Linked DNA regions of Rubripirellula amarantea. The protein of the gene in region 2 binds, or shares a complex with, the protein of the main gene of each other region. Links are inferred from orthologs where the notes say so. Each region holds a gene or a part of one and is shown on either strand. Other genes may lie near its edges.

The links.
Region 1: the proteins of Pla22_RS14730 (region 2) and mnmG are in contact, whole or in part, in a solved structure (PDB 9HIP), measured with the Escherichia coli proteins. The link is inferred for Rubripirellula amarantea from one-to-one orthologs.

What each region holds. Positions count from the first base shown.
Region 1 is NZ_SJPI01000001.1:1,089,745-1,099,778, reverse strand. Bases 2,972-5,880 are described here. They hold mnmG (tRNA uridine-5-carboxymethylaminomethyl(34) synthesis enzyme MnmG), read left to right. Parts: upstream 2,972-3,470; coding sequence 3,471-5,291; downstream 5,292-5,880. Other genes in these bases: Pla22_RS04005 (hypothetical protein), read right to left, coding at 5,442-5,654; Pla22_RS04015 (hypothetical protein), read right to left, coding at 2,972-3,425. Outside these bases: Pla22_RS04025 (signal peptidase II), read left to right, coding at 1-372; hisN (histidinol-phosphatase), read left to right, coding at 401-1,219; more of Pla22_RS04015, read right to left, coding at 1,221-2,971; Pla22_RS04000 (response regulator), read left to right, coding at 5,949-6,536; Pla22_RS03995 (sensor histidine kinase), read left to right, coding at 6,539-7,966; Asp-tRNA(Asn)/Glu-tRNA(Gln) amidotransferase subunit GatA, read left to right, coding at 8,136-9,626; Asp-tRNA(Asn)/Glu-tRNA(Gln) amidotransferase subunit GatB, read left to right, coding at 9,626-10,034. UniProt on the Escherichia coli protein: NAD-binding protein involved in the addition of a carboxymethylaminomethyl (cmnm) group at the wobble position (U34) of certain tRNAs, forming tRNA-cmnm(5)s(2)U34.
Region 2 is NZ_SJPI01000002.1:327,723-337,761, forward strand. What follows is about bases 4,603-7,516. They hold Pla22_RS14730 (tRNA modification GTPase), read right to left. Parts: upstream 6,794-7,516; coding sequence 5,411-6,793; downstream 4,603-5,410. Other genes in these bases: Pla22_RS14725 (hypothetical protein), read left to right, coding at 4,603-5,393; Pla22_RS14735 (hypothetical protein), read right to left, coding at 6,783-7,019; Pla22_RS14740 (hypothetical protein), read left to right, coding at 7,127-7,516. Outside these bases: Pla22_RS14710 (hypothetical protein), read right to left, coding at 1-1,122; Pla22_RS14715 (acyltransferase family protein), read left to right, coding at 1,401-2,822; Pla22_RS14720 (DUF4261 domain-containing protein), read left to right, coding at 2,983-4,044; more of Pla22_RS14725, read left to right, coding at 4,128-4,602; more of Pla22_RS14740, read left to right, coding at 7,517-8,467; Pla22_RS14745 (Gfo/Idh/MocA family protein), read right to left, coding at 8,535-9,815. UniProt on the Escherichia coli protein: Exhibits a very high intrinsic GTPase hydrolysis rate. Involved in the addition of a carboxymethylaminomethyl (cmnm) group at the wobble position (U34) of certain tRNAs, forming tRNA-cmnm(5)s(2)U34.

The DNA.
Region 1 (10,034 bases), on a different replicon or contig from region 2:
AAGGGCACCTTCTTCGCCGTGTTTTCCATCATTGCCGGGATTGCAATTCTGGCTTGGTTGTTCAAGTTCGGTGCGGCGGAGTCATTGTGGTTGACTTGGGCACTCGGACTGATCTGCGGCGGCATTCTGGGCAACCTCTACGATCGACTGGGCATGTGGTGGGAACCTGGCTTTCCCGAGCCCTGGAAGAGTGGGGTGCGAGATTGGATTTTGTTTCGTATCGAGGGCTTGCCGATGTTCGACCCCTGGCCCAACTTTAACATCGCCGATTCGCTGCTGGTCGTTGGTGCCGCGATGCTGATGATCCAGTCAATCTTTCTTGCTCGCGATCCTGAATCGACCCATAGCTCCCCACAAGAACTTCAAAACTAAAACCGCGACGGGAACAAGGAATCTAACCATGAACACGCAACGTGATCCCAGCCAATGGCAAGATCTGCATGAAGGTCGCTTGGCTGCAATGATTGAAGTTGCCACCGCAGCCGGGGCTCATACTTTGAAATACTTCCGCAATCCGGAATTGACCTTCGATGCAAAGAGTGACGCGTCGCCGGTGACGATCGCGGACCGCGAAGCAGAGCAATTGGTTCGTGACTTGATCACCGAACGATTTCCCACGGATACCATGCAGGGGGAAGAGTTCGCTGAAAAATCAGGCTCAAGTGACTATCGCTGGGTCGTTGACCCAATCGACGGAACGAAGTCGTTCATCTGCGGCGTGCCGTTGTACTCGACCTTGCTGGCTTTGGAGTGGAAAGGCGAACCTCTGGGGGGCGTGATTTTCATTCCCGCACTGAATGAAATCATCGTGGCGGCGATGGGGCATGGAAGCTGGGTTCGCGTTTGCGATGCTTCGTGGCAAGCGGCTCGTGTTTCCAATAAGACAAGTATTGACGAAGCCGTGTTCGTGGTGAGCCAAGTGGATTCGTTTGCACAGCGAGGTGCCAAGTCAGGGTACGAGTCCCTTGAATCATCAGCGTTTATTACCCGGTCTTGGGGTGATGGCTATGGTTACCTGATGGTTGCCACCGGTCGCGCCGATATCATGGTCGACCCAATTTGTAATGCCTGGGACGTCGCTGCGATCCTTCCGATAATTGTCGAAGCGGGTGGGACATTCACCGATTGGAAGGGCGTTGTAACGTGCCGTGGTGGTGATGGAGTTGGCACGAATGGCAAACTGCACAACGAAGTCTTGAAAGCCCTGGGTTCCAAGTGAACTAGGAACCTGAAAGGGTCTGGAATCCACGGATGCGGGCTCGAGGTGCAAGGCCTTGCGCGTCAATCGGTGTGTCAAGAATGTACGTTCCGACATTGCCAGCTTTATCGGTCGCGTCGAGTCGTAAGTAGAACGCACGCGGCAAACCAGGATCGGCAGGCCACGCGTAGTCGCCATCGTTCCGCAAGCCGCCGGCGATAGTGGTCCAGGGACCATCGACGCTTTCGCTGTACGACAATGCAATCGGACGCTCTTTCAAATTCGAGTCGTCGCACTCGTATTGAATTACAAGTGACCCGACGCGATCCCCTTGTCCGTAACGGGCTCCGCTAATTCGAACTTCAGGTGCCTGTTTGTCGACAACGACAACGATGTCCGGAAGATCGCCTGCGAGCGGTCGTGCGCTGGTCAAGCCGCTGCTGCCGACAACGACGATGCGATAACTGAATACGCCTTCTTCACGTGTTTCAATATCAAAGGGACTTGATTTGTCGGGATCGCGTCCCCAAAGTTTCCAAGAGGCACCTTCATCGATGCTGCCGTAGAGTTCAATTGCCTCGACGCCTTGGCTGCCGACGGCTTCGAGGACATAGTCCAAGCTGAATCGTTCGCTGTCACTAAAACGCACGGGTACGCGCGATAGCACCTGGGATCGCAAGTTCGGTGATGGTGATTGCACGGACGGACGATTGGCGACGTTGCGATCGCTGGCACTTCCAGTTTCGTCTTCGTTGCTGCTGTACTTCGGTGGCACCACACTGCGTTCAGACAAAGGCCGCATCGCCTCTTGAACTGAGCGAGATCGTTGACGACTAAGCTCAGGTGCCTTGGGTTGTTCCGAACGGGATTGCGGATCAACCGATGGGGCGGGCGCCGGAATGGTTTCCGGCAGCGGCGGATGAGGACTGGCCTGCTGTGGACTCGTCAAACCAAAGCCGTTACTGATCTGTTCGAGTGTTGCTGGTGGCGGCAGGGTTTCAATCGCAGGGTTCGATTGCGCGACCGGCCGTGTGGGAAGTCCAGCGGGAAGCCCCACAGGTGCGCTTGTACGCGTGGACGATAAATTGTTCATCGCGCCGCGGTAAGGGTTTGCCATGGCGTTTGGAGCATAGCCGTAACCAGCCATCGCACCGCTGGCGAATCCTTGCGGGACTGCGTCGGCGAACTGGCGAGGGTAGGCCGGTTGAGCGTTGCCATAGATCGGCGACAAGGAGGCATCGGCATAGCGGGGCCCAGGTGCCTCGGCGATACGAGGCTTGCGAATCATCCTATCGGCAACACTTTGATTGCCAGCTTTGTCGCGGGCGACCATGCGAACCGACAATTGGTCCCAGTCGTCCTGGGTCGAAAAGTGAACGGCGCCGGCTTTCTTGAGCAGAGCCGAATCGATGTCAGCCCACTGCTGCATTCGATCGGTAATGTACCGGATCGTAATGTCTGAAATATCGGTCGCGTCGTCGATCGTTGCAAACACAGCCACTCGTCCATCGCCGTCGGAGTCCACCGACAACTCGATTCGCGGTTCAGTCGTGTCGACAAAGATCTTTCGCTGGGGTTGGATTTGGCCAGGTTGAAGATCGTGAGCCGGTGGTTGAGCTTGGCTTGTCTTGGCCTCGGTGGTCCAAGTCGCAAACCAGTATTCGCCGTCACGGTCAGCAACGAATTCGAATTCTTGCGGTTTCCCGTTCTTCGAGGTTTTCGCTGCTACCCAACGCCATTGTTGAGAATCCGAGGCTGGATCGGCGACGTACAGGTGGACGTTCACCGGTCCATTAGGTTGGTCGTTTACCGTGAACGGGATGGAAAACGATTTTGCGCCTAGGATGAAGCTGTCGGGGCTGGGCTTAGCGACGGGGGCCGCCGACTGTCCTGGTCGAATAGGAGCATGGGTGGTGTTCGCGGTTGTACTGCCGCTGGTAACGGTCGAATCGGGGTTGCTCACCTCGACAGCCGACGCAGTGTCTATCAGCATGGGGACCAACAAAAACGGTGCTGCGGCCCAGAGAAGGCGTTCGCGAATATTCCCGCGAATCCCGAGGGAGTCTCTAAGGATTTTCGAAAAACGTCTGCGGAGTCCAGATTGACTCTTCTTGCCCGCCATTTGCATCGTGATACTTCGACTGAGAACTGCGGATAATACGTCAAGCACATTGAGAAACGTGTGAAACAGATGCGGAACAAGAAATTCCGCATCGATCGACTCCACCTCAAATCGGCTTCGACGTTTAACGATGCAAACTAAAGAAAAAATATGAACGCCTGTCTTTATTACTATGACGTCATCGTGATCGGTGCTGGGCACGCCGGGACGGAAGCCGCTGCTGCTGCGGCTCGGCTCGGAGCCAAAACGGCTCTGTTGACCACGAACCTTGACACCGTCGGTCAAATGTCGTGCAACCCGGCGATCGGCGGCGTTGCCAAAGGACAAATCGTCCGCGAGGTCGACGCGCTGGGTGGATTGATGGGAGAGGCGATCGACGCCACGGCCATCCAGTTTCGAATGCTCAACCGGCGCAAGGGCCCGGCGATGCATAGCCCGCGAGCTCAGGCCGACAAGAAGGCCTATCAACAGTTCATCAAGCATCGGATTGAACTGCAAGACAACCTCGACCTGAGGCAAGAGACGGTCGAAGATTTGATCATTGATGAAAGCGGCGAGTCACCACAAGTTGCCGGTGTCCGCGTCCGTGGCAACGCCGAGTACCGAGCGCCAACGATTGTGCTTACGACCGGCACGTTCCTGCAAGCGATCATGCACACCGGTGAAGCCAAGACAGCCGGCGGTCGTGGGGGCGAAGGAACCACATCGGGTATTAGCGGAGCACTCGCTCGGCTTGGCTTTGAAGTGGAACGTTTCAAAACCGGGACGCCGCCCCGTTTGAATGCTCGCACGATCGATTACTCGAAACTCGAAGAGCAACCCGGCGATGATGATCCCCAAGGGTTTTCGTTCTTGACTGACAAAGTGGTCACCGAGCAAGTTCCCTGTCACATCACTTACACAAACGAATCTGTTCACGAGTTGATTCGAGCCAACCTCGATCGCGCGCCGATGTACTCGGGCCAAATCAATTCACAAGGTCCAAGATACTGTCCGTCAATCGAGGACAAGGTGGTTCGCTTCGCGGATAAGTCTCAACATCAATTGTTCCTGGAACCTGAGGGCCATGACACCCAAGAGGTCTACGTTAACGGGATCTCGACGAGTTTGCCGCGGGACGTTCAGGATGAGATGTTCAAGCGAATCGAAGGACTCCAAAATGCCTCGATCATGCGCTATGGATACGCCGTGGAGTACGATTTTTGTCCACCGACTCAGTTGTGGTCGCACCTGGAATCCAAGTCGGTCAAAGGATTGTTTTTCGCCGGCCAGATCAACGGCACGACCGGTTACGAGGAAGCTGCCGGCCAGGGATTGATTGCCGGTCTGAACGCAGCGCTGACCGTTGCTGGAAAACCTACGTGGGTGCCATCGCGAGACCAAGCATACATCGGCGTGTTGGTTGACGATTTGGTGACTGCCGGCACCGACGAACCCTATCGAATGTTCACCAGCCGCGCCGAGTATCGTTTGCTGCTGCGTCAGGACAACGCGGATCGCCGACTCACCGCGCAAGCAGATTCGTTGGGGCTAATTTCCAGTGAACGTCGGGAACGATTCGCTAAGAAATTGGCGGATATTGATCGTGGCTTTGAATTGCTCAAAGCGACGCGTGTCGCGGATACTCCGGGTGATGTGTACCTGCGTCGGCCCGAGGTGGATTGGTCCACGATGTGTCAAGTAAACTCGGAACTTCAAGCAATCGAATCCTCAGCGGCGCAGCAGTGCTTGTTTGATATCAAGTACGAGGGCTATATCTCTCGACAGAAAATGGAAGTCGAGAAGGCTCAGCGGTTGGCTGGAAAGCGGATCCCGGCCACGTTCGACTACGCCAAAATCAGGGCGCTTCGGAACGAAGCGCGTGAGAAGTTCTGTAAGGTGCGACCGTTAAGTCTGGACCAAGCCAAACGGATCAGTGGAATCACACCCGCCGACATCGCGTTGGTTTTGGCCTACCTCGAAGCAAAGTAGGGAAAGCAAGTTGGCAAGTCGAATCGGGGAAATCAAATTTCGGCTTTCTATTTTTGTTGGTCATCGACGAAGTCGTTCTTCTACTCTTGCTCCGGTTTGCCCCAACCGCGAACGCAACGCAATTCGCGGAAGTCACGCAATTCACCGGGCTTATCTTGGCGTGATTACCCCAAGTGGGTGCATCGCTTTTTTCTTCGCTTCCTCGACGCATTCATTTAAATCAATGATTAGCAACAACTTACGGCGAATGAATCGATCTTGACCGAGTTGGTTAAAACGATAGAATTCGTCGACGAGGCAAGCTTGGAAAGGCAGAGAGGCTTGGAGCTTCTTGCTGCTTGCGTTCTTCACGTAATCTGGCATTGAAATGTGCTAGTGCGGTGGAGCGGCGAGTTTGTTAAAGGAGGGCCATTGGTGAATGGTCGAGTGGACGTCGCGCAGCGGATGCGTGGGATTTCTCGGCCGTATGTTTCGTCGATTTTCTTAGCGCTAACGGACTCGCTTGAGTCAACGCACTAAGCAATTTTGCGGCACTCACTAACGGTTCGCTTTGGTTTCAATGCACGGTTTCGGGAATGTCTCGTCGCTGTTGCCCGTGAATTCAAGGCATCGGTTCATTCTGACAAGGCTAGTCATGCAGGGAGGATGGTTTCTGCCATGACCACTAAAACGGTATTTACGACAGGCGAAGCGGCGAAGATCTGTAAGGTCAGCCAGCAAACAATCATTCGTTGTTTCGACAACGGGTCGTTGAAGGGCTTTCGCGTTCCAGGCAGCAAGTTTCGGCGGATTCCCCGCGAACAGCTTTACCTGTTCATGAAAGACAACGGGATTCCCACCGATGCTCTTGAAAGCGGAAAGAAGAAACTCTTGATCGTCGATGACGACCAAGATCTCGTTGATTTGATGAAAGACGGATTCGATCGTGACGGTCGGTTCGATATTCGAACCGCGAATAACGGTTTTGATGCCGGCATGGGTGTGAAAGAGTTCCGACCGGACTTGGTTGTGCTCGACGTTATGCTCCCCGATATCAATGGCAAAGAAGTTTGCCAACGTGTTCGCACGGACCCCACGATGGACACGGTTAAGATCCTGTGCATCTCGGGGATGGTCGAACACAATAAAGTCGACGCACTTAGGGCTGCCGGCGCCAACGATTTCATGCAGAAGCCTTTCTCGATTGACGATCTAGTCAATCGCGCTTGCGACCTGTTGGAAATTGAACGCGGCGTAACGAACTAGTCGTGGATAAACCTAAGCCGCCGACCGGGCCTAGCGTGGTCGACGGCGATGGTGGAATGGCGTTCGATTCGGTTCGAAGCGAACTCATTCCTGCATTGGCGTCGAGCAATGACGCTGTGGCGATTCCTGTTTCGAGTTTTCCTGGGTCATCCATTTCAAACGACTTCCCCGTTGCCATGACGCAAAGGACGGACTCGATGGCGTGGTTGCCCTGCATCCGGCGTGGATCTCAGCGATGGTGGTTACCACGATCGTTGGATGCGACTGATGCAATCATTCGCCTTTTGCTTTCTAAAGAGCGATCACAGGCGATTCCGAGGTCATTGGTCGATCACTTGTCGGGGGTGATCCAGCGCGATGCACCTTTGTTGATCTTTTGCGCTGTCCACATCGACGCGTCGCAGGTTGAGGTCACTGACCTTGCTCGTTGGTTGATCGATCATGCGACGGGTTGCTTTGCCAATGGGGACGCGTACTTAGGGTTTGAACCTCCTCAGATCGACGTTGCTAAGCAGACTCAAAAGCTTAGCGATCACTTCCGAACCTTGCCCGTTGATTTGTGGATGAACGACGCATCGTTGTGGTTGGAAACTTTCGGACCGCCGGTTCCCGTGGCGTGGCAACAACAATGGCCCACGGTGGTTGCACCGACAAACGGCGCGGTCCAATCTTTGTCCGCAGACGTTGAAGGCGATTCGCTTCAGCAACTTGCTCGTCAAGTTGAACAGCATCGATCACTTGAACGATCGTTTGACGAACGACTCCACAAGAACAAACTCGGTGCGGTGAAACAACTCGCTTACGGATTGTCTCACGAGATCAACAATCCGTTGGCCAATATTTCTACCCGTGCCCAGCAGCTTCAGAAAGACGAAAAGGATCCCGCGCGAGTCGCGACCTTGCAGCGGATCATTGATCAAGTCTACCGCGCGCATGAAATGATCGCGGACCTGATGTTTTACGCCAATCCGCCTCAGGCTCAGGCGAAGCCCGTTGATGTCGTCGCGGAAATCCGTCGTGTGGTCGATTCGTTTCGTGAAGAGACCAAACGCCAGACCATTCGCTTGGAAGTGAGTCTTCCCGAGGATCCCATCGAGCTGACGGTGGATCGGTTGATGATTGGCGAGGCTTTGCGAGTTCTGATTCGCAATGCGGTTGATGCAATCGGTTGCCAAGGAACCATTGTAGTATCCGTCGTGCAAGACAGTGACATGGTTCGGATTCATGTTGCCGATAGCGGGCCCGGGCTATCGAGCGAAGCTCGCCAGCACGCGTTTGATCCGTATTATTCAGGTCGCGAAGCTGGTCGCGGTCTGGGGTTGGGGCTGTGCCGAGCCTATCGTATCGCTCGGCTACACCAGGCCGATATCACGCTGGCAGGCGGTCCCGCCGGATGCGTCGCGACACTTTCTTTGAAACGACACGCCTAGGACTGGTTTCCAATAGCCGCAAGTATTTGCTGCGATTGGGCCGACAATCGGGCGTTTGGATGCTGTGATGCCACGTCGACTTAGTGTTTCGACACGTCTAGCCTCATTGACGTGACTTGTTGATAATCACAGCAAATCTCAAGAAACCGTGTTCCCCTGGCGTTGCTGCATGCTTGATTCTGTCCCCGAAATACTCCGATTGCAGGCTGAAGGCGAATTGTCTGCCGTCGCGATCGTCACCGCCGCACTTGACCGCATCGCTGCCGTTGATGCAACGATCAACGCATTTACCCATACGAACCGAGAACTTTCGCTCGCCGCGGCAGCGGAAATTGACCGCAAGCGTTCTGCTGGCGAACCGCTCGGACCGCTCGCTGGAGTGCCGGTTGCAGTCAAAGATGTGCTTTGCACTCGTGACATGCCTACCACGTGTTCATCAAAGATGCTCAAGGACTTTCGACCACCCTACGACGCAGGCGTGGTGGAAAAATTGCGAGCTGCCGATGCGGTGATCATCGGAAAGTCCAACATGGATGAATTCGCGATGGGAGCGTCAACTGAAAACAGCGCCTTCGGAATCACACGAAACCCATGGGATACGACTCGGATTCCCGGTGGTAGTAGCGGTGGTGCCGCGGCCTGCGTTGCGGCCGGCATGGTGCCCGCCAGCCTGGGAACGGACACCGGTGGTTCGATCCGCCAACCCGCTGCGATGTGTGGGGTGACGGGGATGAAACCCACCTACGGTCGCGTTAGTCGTTATGGTCTGATCGCATTCGCCAGTAGTCTTGATCAGGTCGGTCCGCTGGGTTGGTCCGTTGCCGATATCGCGCCTGTGATGCATGCGATCGCAGGACATGATCATCGTGATTCAACTTCGCTGAAGCACGATGTGGGATCGTACACTCACGCTTTGGCTTCGAAGGATCTTCGCGGTCTTAAGATTGGTATCTTGCGGCAAACGATGTCGGTGGAAGGAATCGAAGATTCCGTACGCAAGTCCGTCGAGGAGGCCGCCAAGGTATTTGTTGAAGCGGGAGCCGAAATCATCGAAGTTGATTTGCCTCACAGCGAATACTGGGTGCCAACCTACTACGTGATTGCACCAAGTGAAGCCAGCAGCAACTTGTCTAGGTATGACGGTGCTCACTATGGACACCGCGCCGCAGACATTGCCACCGATGCTGATCTGGGGCCGTTGGTGACGACGTACTGCCGCAGTCGTGCCGAAGGGTTTGGTGCGGAAGTCAAACGGCGAATCATGATCGGAACGTATGCACTTAGCGAAGGCTATGCCGACGACTATTACAACAAGGCCTTGAAAGTTCGTCGCTTGATTAAGAGCGACTATGACGCAGCCTTTTCACAAGTGGACTTGTTGCTCGGGCCCGTTGCGCCTACCCCTGCTTTCAAACTGGGGGACAAGGTTGACGATCCGCTGCAGATGTACCTTTGCGACCTATTTACCACGGGTGCGAACTTGGCCGGTATCCCGGCCTTATCGATGCCATCGGGATTTGACGCCAGCGGATTGCCATTGGCGATCCAATTGCAAGCTCCGGCGTTAGAAGAAGCTCGTTTAATATTCGCTGGTGCAGCATACCAATCCGTTACAGATCACCATAAGAAACGTCCCGCCTCGTTCGGGGAGGCAGTGTAATGAGTCAAATTGATGGTTATCCCGCGACAACAGTCATCGGACTGGAAGTACACGTCCAACTCAAGACGAACACAAAGTTATTCTGTGGCTGCAGCACCGAGTTTGGTGCGCCGCCAAATACTCAGGTTTGTCCAGTTTGTTTAGGACTGCCGGGAGCATTGCCGGTGATGAACGAAGCGGCGATTGATTTATCAGTCAAAGCTGGTTTGGCCATCGATTGTTCGATTCCACCCATGACGAAATGGGACCGAAAGCAGTACTTCTATCCGGATTTGCCCAAGGGCTATCAGATTAGCCAATTTGACCTGCCGATTTGCGCCGATGGGTTCATCGAAATCGCGGACCCTTCGAACCCAGACCAGACATGCAAGATCGGTGTCATTCGTGCTCACTTGGAAGAAGACGCTG
Region 2 (10,039 bases):
GGGCGTTGCAGCTTCGGCGGTTGAACGTAAAAACGTTTTGGGGTCGCGAGGTTGTCCGCGAACGGGGGTGCGTTTTTCCATCGCTGCAAACCGAGCTAGTTCAGCCTCGAACGCTTTGGCGGTTCGTTTAGCCCACTTTGCCAAGACGGTTTCTGGCGACTTCACTTTGCCTTCCATACTCTTTGGCATCGAACCCAATCGAGCGACAGTATGCAAAGCGATTAGGTCGGCCGAGTCGTCGTTAGTGCTGATGTTGACCAGCATATCACCGAACGCTGCGTCGCCTTCGGGTTGCAGGTAATACAGGCTGTCGACCGCGTAGCGTTGAAGGTAAGCATGAGCTTGCGGTGATCGACCGGCGGGCGGTTCCGAGCCAAGTAAGTTGGTCATCAGGCCAATGATCTGGGTCTTCAGGTTGGCAGGCATCCTTTTGAATCCGTATTCAGCATGGCGAGCAATTCCATGCAGTGCTGCGGCACGGACGCCTTCGTCATTGTTTTCGTCTTCGTAGAGTGCAATCAAGATTGGCAAGACCGCCGACAACGGTTGAGCTGGTTGCTTGTTAGCAATGTCAGCCAGTTTTCCATCCAATTGACCAAGAAGAGTGACAGCGGCAATTCGAGCGGAAGGGTGATAGTTACCTTCAGCAATTGGTTTCATAACGCGAGCGGTCTGCGTCGTTAGCGTTTGGTGCACGGCTGCTCGGTTGGACTTTGCCGCACGCGAGATGAAACTGTTGATGTCCGAAACGATCTCGGAAATATGGCGATTACCATCGCGGGACGTCATGGTTGGGTAGACGTAACGAGTGAAGTAGGCAGTCACATACTGCATCTTGGCGTCACCGGTGGAGGCATAGGTCCGCGTTTCAGCCTTCATCATCTTGATCGCTCGTTCGGAACCAAACCTCGGATCGATCTTATTGAACTTGTACGGTTCTTTCGCAGCGGGGGCTTCCGCCGCTTCTTGACCGATGGCCGTGGTCGCGATTAGTCCCGCAACGGCGAAGCAGGCGAATGCAATCAGTACCATCCAGGCGCTGGTCAGGCGGCCGCGTTTGGCGTCAAGAGCCACTGACTCCGCGATAGCTACCGAGGCAACGGGTGAGCGATGAGCATTCATAGACGAGATCCGTTCGGGGGATGCGCAGTTCGAGTTCTTGGTCGATGGGGACTGCGAAAGTGTAAGAAAAGGACGCTTGCCAGCGTGCATGCATTATCTGTGGAACCGCCCTCCCGCGTCAACAAATTTCCGCTCTCCAGGGGCGTCTGAGCGGGAATTTTGCTGAGATTGCCGCGACAATCCGCTCAGAACGTGCCCGATCTTGGATTCTGGGACGCGGCCAGCGGCTGATTTCGGGCTTCCCTCATGCGGGACGAATTTGATAAGCCCGCTTCACTATGAACTCTCTTCGACTTCATCACGACGAAACTCCGCCGGCACCAACCGTTGCCGCGGGCGATCAAACGCTGGTTGGACTCGACGCCGTTCGAGCTTTGGCTGCGGTCGCTGTTGTCGTGTTGCATGCTTGCGTGCCCTACCTCGCTCACCCGATGCCAGGTTTGGTTTGGTCCGTCACGGACTCACCCAGCCCTGTGGTCGACTTCGTGTTCTGGGGCATCGAGCTGGTCATCATGCCTTTGTTCCTGATCATCTCGGGATTGTTCGCATATCGAACGTATCAGCGCAAAGGTGAGTGGGCGTTGGTTCGCAATCGGTTCAAACGTTTGCTGCGTCCGTTGCTGTTTGCTTTGTTGGTGATCCTGCCGCTCGACTTGTACGTGTGGGTATTCAGTTGGGTATGCGAAGGCATTGTTCCCCCTGTCAAATTGAAGAGTCTTAAGTTCGATGGCGACGTCGACCGTCACTTGTGGGGACTCGGGCACCTGTGGTTCCTGCACTATTTGTTCTCTTACATCGCCGTGTTCGCAATATCGGTCGTCGCCTCAAAACGATTCAAGCGATTCGCATCGTGCAAGTCGGTTTCGACCGAGCGCGTGGTCGCAGCACTATTTATCGTTGCGGCAATCACGATCTACTTTCGTCCCGAAGTCATTTGGGGTTTTCAGCACGCGTTCATGCCAGTCGCAAGTAAATGGATTTACAACGCGATGTTCTTTGCCTTGGGGATCGTGATTGCACGCAGCGAATTTGGTGTCGACCGACTGCGAAACTTGCATCCTCGTTGGGTCGGTGTCGGCGGATGTGTGATGGTAGCGACGGTGCTATTGGGAATCTGGTCACTCGAACAAAATTCGTTCCCCACCGCAGCGACACTCAGCGCGAATGATGCCCAAGCGAATGATGCCCACTCGGCTGATCTGGGTGCTCCGCAATTTAGTTCCGCAAGTCTTGCATCGAGCCAGTTTACATCGAACCAGCGGGCGTCTTCGGGCATCCTTGCCATGGCGACTGCGGCGTCCTCGATGCTGGGCAGCGTGATTATCTTGTCGCTTGCACTAAGGTATGTGGTGCGATTGTCCGCGACGATGAAGTATTTAGCGGCGGCTTCGTTTTGGGTCTACCTTGTTCATCATCCTGTGTTAGGTCTGATTCACCTGGATTTGAAGTGGTTGCTGCCCAACGTCCTTCCGTCGATCAAGGCGGTCATGGCAACGATCTTGGCCACAGCCGTTTCACTGGTCAGCTATGAAGCATTCGTTCGCACGACACGGTTGGGCGAGTGGTTGGGAATGAACGCCATTAATCGCACTCCTGTGGAACATCTTCCTGTGCAAGATCAAGACGATTCGCAGCACGATGTGTTACCGATGCCAACGCGAACGGGCGATCCAATGCCGCCGGCACGACGAGCAGCCTAAGGCGGGGCACCGTTGGCGGGTTCCCGAATTCGTCGCTTTGTCTGAAAAATTCATCGGTGTTGTGCCACTTCGTTGACAACCCGCCCGCCCCCTCGTGAGCCGCACGTTGCTGGGGTAAAATCTTCGGTTTGAACGATTCGACACGCAAACGAGGACCCTGATGGCCAAAGGACTGTTTACTCAGGGCATGTGTGTCCTGTTGCGTCAGTCGCTGTCGGTGGAGCGTCTTCAAGAGTTGCTCAGTAGCTTCGAGTTCCTGGGCACTCACGATTCACTCGAAGATCTCGATTCGCCGCAAACGCTCGTCTATTCGTTTCGGCCTGAAGTCGGCGGGCATCTGTTGATCACGCCGTCCAATGCGGTCTGGCCTGACGACATGGGCGACCCCGACGAATCACCCGAGCGGTTTGTCGCTTGGTCGCTGGGACAGTATGGTCCGCTGGCCTATCCGGGTTGCTTGAAGCGATCCGGCGAACAATCTTGGGGCTGGGAAGACGGCGGCGAGCGTTTTCAAGAACACACATCGCACGTGCGAATCTTGATCAGCTACGTGCTCGGTGCCGAGGGTCCCGATGATGACGACGAAGATTTACCGTTGGTGCCCGACGATTACGATCCCGTCGAAGAGCTTGAATTCGCGACCCGCGCTGTCACGGCGATCCTAGAAGCTGACGAAGCCATTTGTTATTTCAATCCCGGTGGCGAAGTGTTGCGGGATAGTGACGGACTGCGTCGCGGGCTCAATTACGCTTGGAACAACGAATTGCCGCCTTTGGACATGTGGACCAACGTGCGTTTGTTTCGCGCCGAAGATGATTGGTCGCTAATGGACACCGTGGGCAACGGGCAATTCGACTTGCCTGACTTGGAAGCGATCTACTTTGCGGATTCGTTTGAACCTAGTGACGTCGAGAGCTTCCTTCGCAGTGCTTCGCTGTACATGTTGTCCAATGAAGACGAAGTCGAAGATGGTGATACGGCCGACGGGCCCGGCGATGTCACATGGCTAGCGATGGAATGTTACGATGCGTTGTCGGATCCACCGCGAGAAACCATTCGCTGGGTTCCTCAGGACGGGCAAACGCCGCCGCCCGAGTTGCTCGAGCGTGGTGAGTCGATTGACTTTGATGACGAAGATGATGACGACGACGACGAAGATGATCTCCTTAGCTTCGATGACAACGACGATGACGATGAACTTGATGAGGAACTTGAGTTCTGAATGATCAGCGGGTTAAGCGGCAATGATGGCCGACCTTACGAAAGAGCCAGCACCCAGCACCCAGCACCCAAGGGCGAGCCAACATGAAACCGGTTCTTCCGCTTTTGATTTTCATCACGCTGATATCGCCTCCCGTCTTTCAATCGGCGGTTCTGACGGCTCAGGACAATGCGGTCGAAACGGCCAGCGAAAAACCAATTAGTGAAGAACCAGTCAGCGAAAAAACATTCAGCGCCGAATCGCTCGAGCGGAATCTAGAAGGGCCCATTGATGCCGAAGACATAGCTGCGGCTAGCGGTTGGGCGACCAGTTCGGGGATCGTCGATTGGCTGGGCCCGCTCGCTCCCGTCGCTCTTTCGCCGTTCTTCGGTGTGACATGCTTGTCCGGACTGGCACTCTGGGGACCTACCTGGATGACTGACAATGCCATCTTGGGAACGTCGGGTCCACTTAAGAATGAATGGTTGTTCTTCGTGTTTCTGGGGCTGACGCTTTTGACAAGCCTGCCGCGGTTAACCAAGGTCAGTAAGCCGTTTGCCCAAGCGGTTGATCGTTTAGAAACGTACGCTGTGATCGTAATCTTACTGGTAATCAAACTCGTCATGTCGATGGACAATCCAGGCATCGGCGAGGAAGCAGTGGCGGTTATGTCGGTGAAGGTGATGCATTTCGGTGTGGTCAGCTTCACCCTAGATACGTTGCTTTCGATTGCCATGGTGATCAACATCTTGGTCATCAATAGCGTCAAGTTCTTCTTTGAGTTTCTAGTCTGGTTGACGCCGGTGCCCTTCTTGGATGCTGTTTTTGAAGTGTGCAACAAGTCGTTGTGCGCGGCGTTAATGGCCGTCTACGCACTAAGCCCCACGATCGCCACCGGTATTAATCTTGTCGTGCTTCTTGTAGCCGCACTGATGCTGCGTTGGATCAGTCGACGGGTGCGATTCTATCGAACGATGATTTTGGATCCCGTTCTGGCAAAGTTGTGGACCGGATTTGGAAAGCCACGCAAGCCGGAATTGATTGTGTTCCCGCAGGGCGACTTCGGGCCCTTTCATGCCAAGAGTCGTTTAAAGCTAAGTCGCTCGGATGACCAACTGGTGTTTTGCGAAGCGAATTGGTGGATGCCATCGAAGCAACACTGCGTTCCCTCGGATCCATTGCCGGTTGTCAAAGAAGGATGGGTGATGAATTCAATTGAATTGACGGGAGAGGATGGCAATGTGATGCAGTTACGTTTCAGTCGTCGCTACAGTCGCGAAACGTTGATCGCGCTGCTTGAGCAACTGGGCCTCGGTCACGACCAGGCAACTGAGATCGTCGAGCAGGCTCGCGGGGTCGAGTTCGCTTAGGTGGGTTTTCGCCTTGACTACTTTCCGATGCAGAATCGGCTGAACACTCGGTCGAGAATGTCTTCGTTGTAAACCTCGCCCGTCACTTCGCCGATGCACTGTGCCGCCAGACGCAAATCAGACGAAACGAATTCGTGTCCCGATTGTTGTCGCACTTGCGTGATCGCGTCGTTGATCGCTTCTTTGGCTCGAAGCAGTGTTTCGCTGCACCGAGCGGCGGTACCGATGATCGAACCAGATTGTTCTGCGTCGCGAGCGGCAATCGCGTTTGATATTTGATCCTTCAGGTTCTCGATTCCCTTGCCCGTGGCGGAACTGCAGAGGATCCAACCTTCACGATCCTTGTCGACAAGGTCGCCTTTGGTGGCGAGGAATAAATCGATCACGCCGGGTTTTGCACTTGAGCTCGCTAGTTCACGCACTTGGTCGGCTGCGGTATCGAAGTCATCGCGGCTGCCGTCAACGCACCACAATCGAAACCCAGCTTCGCGGATCACGCGAGCGGTTTGCTGTTGAGCCAAATCTGAAATCTCATGGTTTAGTCCATCGCTCGGAGTTTCGACTCGCGGTTTCTCCAAACCGGCGGTGTCCTGCAGCATCACCGCGTGAAGGCCGATGTGAGCATTAGCTGAAACGAAGTCGCGCGTCGTGCCGGCTAAGTCAGCAACGATCGCAATCTCTTGTCCAGCTAAAACATTCAGCAGTCGACTCTTTCCAGCGTTGGGGTCACCGCACAAAGCGATCGTCGTGGCGGATGAGGTTCCGCCCCGCGATCGAATTTGCTCGATCGTTTCCGCAACGATTGCCGCGATGTCGGTCAACCGTGCCAACAGTGTTTTGTCGCTGACGAACTCAATGTCTTCGTCGACAAAGTCCAGGCCGGCTTCGACATCCGCAAGCAAGTTCAGCAGTTCGCTGCGAAGTTGCCCTAGCGGTTGTGAAAGATTGCCCGAAAGCTGCCGCAGCGCATGATCGAGCGAACCCGGTTGTTCGGCTTCGATCACCCCAAGCACGGCCTCGGCTTGGGTGAGGTCTAGTTGTCCCGCTAAGAAAGCTCGCATCGTGAACTCGCCCGGTCGAGCGGCACGTGCACCGGCCTTGATGGCTGAATCGACGATTCCGGACAAGATCGGCAGTGAACCAAACGTATGGATTTCCGCCGAGGGTTGACCGGTGTAGCTTCGTGAGGTTGGCCAGCGAAGTATATCCACGTCGATGCTGCCTATCGGCTCGCTGAGATTAAGGCAGCATCGCAGTCGTCGCGGAGCTTTGGTCTGGCAAGCTGGCACGCCCAAGGTTTCGAGGACGTCCATGGCATCAGAGCCCGACAGTCGAACGACGCCTCGGGGGGCGGGCGAAGTGGGCGAGGCAATCGCAACGATAGTTTCATCAAAACGCATAGCCTAAGAGTGTATCGAAAGTTACCGATCTCGCACCATGGTCTAGCGTACTCGAGCTCAGCAGATCATGGTTCAGCAGGCTCACGTTCAGCACGCTCACGTCCAGCACGCTCACGTCCAGCAGGCTCCGGTTCAGCACGCTCACGTCCAGCAGATCATCGTCCAGCGCACTCCGGTTCACCGCTTCTTGACCAGCACGTGTGGCAAAGCCAGCAGCCAAAGCCAAGCGAGTCGGGACCCAACATCCGCAGGGTCACTTTGATCCGCTCGCAGATTGGGCGGGGGACTATTACACTCTCGTGCATGTTTGGGCTCTTCTCTTCACGACCGCCTTTGTCAACGAACCAACGCGTCGATATCGAGTTGCTTGTGCGACGAACCGTCAGCGTTTTCGGTCGCGAGTTCGTTTGTGCTCAATCAGCGGTCAGCTCACTGAGCGAGTTTATCGATGCCGAACCTGCCAAGGCCAATACCGTAAGTGACGATTTTGACAGCGAAGAACGCGTGCGATTCGTTCATGAAACGCTGTGTCGCCGGATGGCAATAGAACCTCATTCTGTGACGCTAGCAATCGTCAATGACGATCAGCTCACCGAAGCCTTTGCGTATCAGCCAAGCCGCGATGATTCAGCCGCGGAAGTTCAGGTCAACTCGCTAGTTGCCGACGACGATCTGCGATTAGTGACCACCATTGCCAATGCGTTGGCGTTTCACGTCTGGACCAAACGCGGTGATCGAGACTTGGATACGGACCCGCGGACAACGATGTTGCTTCCTGTCATCATGGGGTTGGGCGTCTTGGTTGCTGACGCGGCTTTGTACGACGATCAGTGGTCCACCGGCGGATGGTCGGGTTGGTCGTTGTCACGGTTAGGGCACTACAACGCCATGGAAGTTGGATTCGCAATGGCGTGTGTTGCAACACTTTGCGGGGACGATAAGCCAGCCTGGATGACGAGCCTGCGTCTGGATGCTCGAGCGACAGCCAAGCGGTCGCTCCGATATTTTCGAGATCTACAGTCCAAAGGCGGCGAACGACTACTGGATGCGTCGCGAGTGCCCAGTGAAACCCGCGAGGAGTCCGTATTGGCGAATTGGATTGCGGGTGAGGATCCCGATTGGGCAGTCGCAGCGCTGCGCACGGTCAGTCAACGAGCGGCGGTGGCGGATACTTATCTTTCGAGTGCCGTTTTGGATTCGACCATCGCTGCCACAAAATCCACCGACCAGGCTGTGCAAACGTCTGCGATCACCGCGTTTGCGTTCGCGAATCCCGAGTCAATGTCGCCGGCGATTGAATCGGCTTTGATGCGACTAAGCAAGTCACGCAGTCCGCAAACGGTCTTGGCGGCGATCGAATCCGCGACCGCTCTGGGGTTGCCGCACGGTTCATTCCTGGACTCGGCCGATTGGTTGTTGCAGCGAGAATCGTTTGATCAATTGCCGGTCGCCGATTGGGTTCGGCGAGGTGGAACGCAATGCGTGGTCCTGCAGCCAGTCATTTGCGCCCACCTAGTCGATGCGATTCGATTTGATCACCAAGTCGCCATGCAGGCGCTCGCTAGCTGCCTCAGTTCGATCAGCGACGATGTTGAAGCGGTGATCCGCCGGTATGTGCGTGATCCGGAAATGCAAACGCGAGCACGGGAGATCACGCTTCAACAATCGAAATGAGAACAGTAAACGGATTTCGTCCTGCGACGCTTTTCACCGCAGGCGTTTATGGGTCAGGCGTTATTCCTTAGACCACCCAATCTCGTTCGGGACGCGAACACAACAGATTGGCTTCCGGATCGTTGACGAAGGTTTCCGTCTTGGGGTCTAACGTCAATGTCCGGCCCACGATCCACGAAATGGCTGCGGCGTGGGATGCGATGTGCGACCGACGCATCACCGTTTGATTTGCGTTGGTAGGTTTCCGCGATCGGATGCAGTCGAAGAAATTTTCAGCATGGATCGAGACGTCTAAACCGCGAACTCGCTTGCTACCTTCGGGCAGCTTGCTTTGCAGTGAATCCGGTGTGACGACAATCTCGCCACTGTCGCCTGTTTCCACGGAGCCTTTATCACCCACGAAACGCACCGGACAAGTGCCCAGCCGTGTGATGTAGTGAGGTGAACGATCACCAAAGGGTTCCTTCAAGAAGTCGACAATCAACTTCACACCGTTTTCGTACGTGCAAACGATCTTGTCTTCTTGAGGTTCGTATCGAATGGGCATGGTGTCATCGGCGTCGTTGGCCCATTGGCACAGGTCAATAGTGTGAGCACCCCAATCGAGAAGACGTGCCCCGGAATCAAAGTCCCAAATTCCTCGCCATCGACCGTCGACATAGCTTTGGTTGAACGGTCGCCAGGCTGCGGGACCGAGCCACATGTTCCAATCGCACGTTTCCTTGTCCGGAGTTTTTTGTGCGGGCAGCCACGCATTGTCCATCACGGGTACATAGACCGAAGCGTGGAGAGTGTGGATTTTGCCCAACGCTCCTGACCGAGCAAGGTTCACGGCTTGCTCGAAATTGGGCACGCTGCGTCGCTGGGTTCCCGCTTGAAAAACGCGTCCGGTTCGGTCCATGGTGTCGGCCAGACGCTGGCATGCTTCGACCGTGATGCCGCAAGGCTTTTCGCTGTACACATCCTTGCCGGCTTCGGCAGCCAAGATCGAAGCGGCCGAGTGCCAACGGTCTCCGGTGGCGATCAACACGGCATCAATATCCTTGCGATCTAGCAGCTCGCGAAAATCGCGGTGGATCTGGCAATCTTGGTTGCCGTAGGCATCATCAACAAGTTTCTTGCCTTTTTCGCCTCGGTACTTTTGCACTTCTGACATGGCAACACAGCGAATCTGGTCTGACTTCAACATCGACGTCAGGTCGTACTCGCAACGGGGGCCGAAGCCAATCACGCCCAAGTTAATCTTGTCGTTGGGCGAAGCGAACGCACTTCGCATTGGCAAAGCAGCGAGAGCAGCAGCGGCCAGGACGTCGCGGCGCGAAGGCAGGAAGGGGGTGCAGTCAGGCATGATCTTCTCCGAGATGGCGGGACGTTGACTTCAAGAATCCAAGTCAAGCTGCTCAGAATATATCACGCCGCAGAGACCGACGTGGGGTGGGCACCGACGTCGAATTGCGTTCCCTGTTCCTGTTCCTGTTCCTGTTCCTGTTCGATGTTTGTCCTTCGCATGCAAACACCATCGCTCGAATCGCGACACGTTTACATCGGCGCATAAAAAAAGGAGGGCTAATG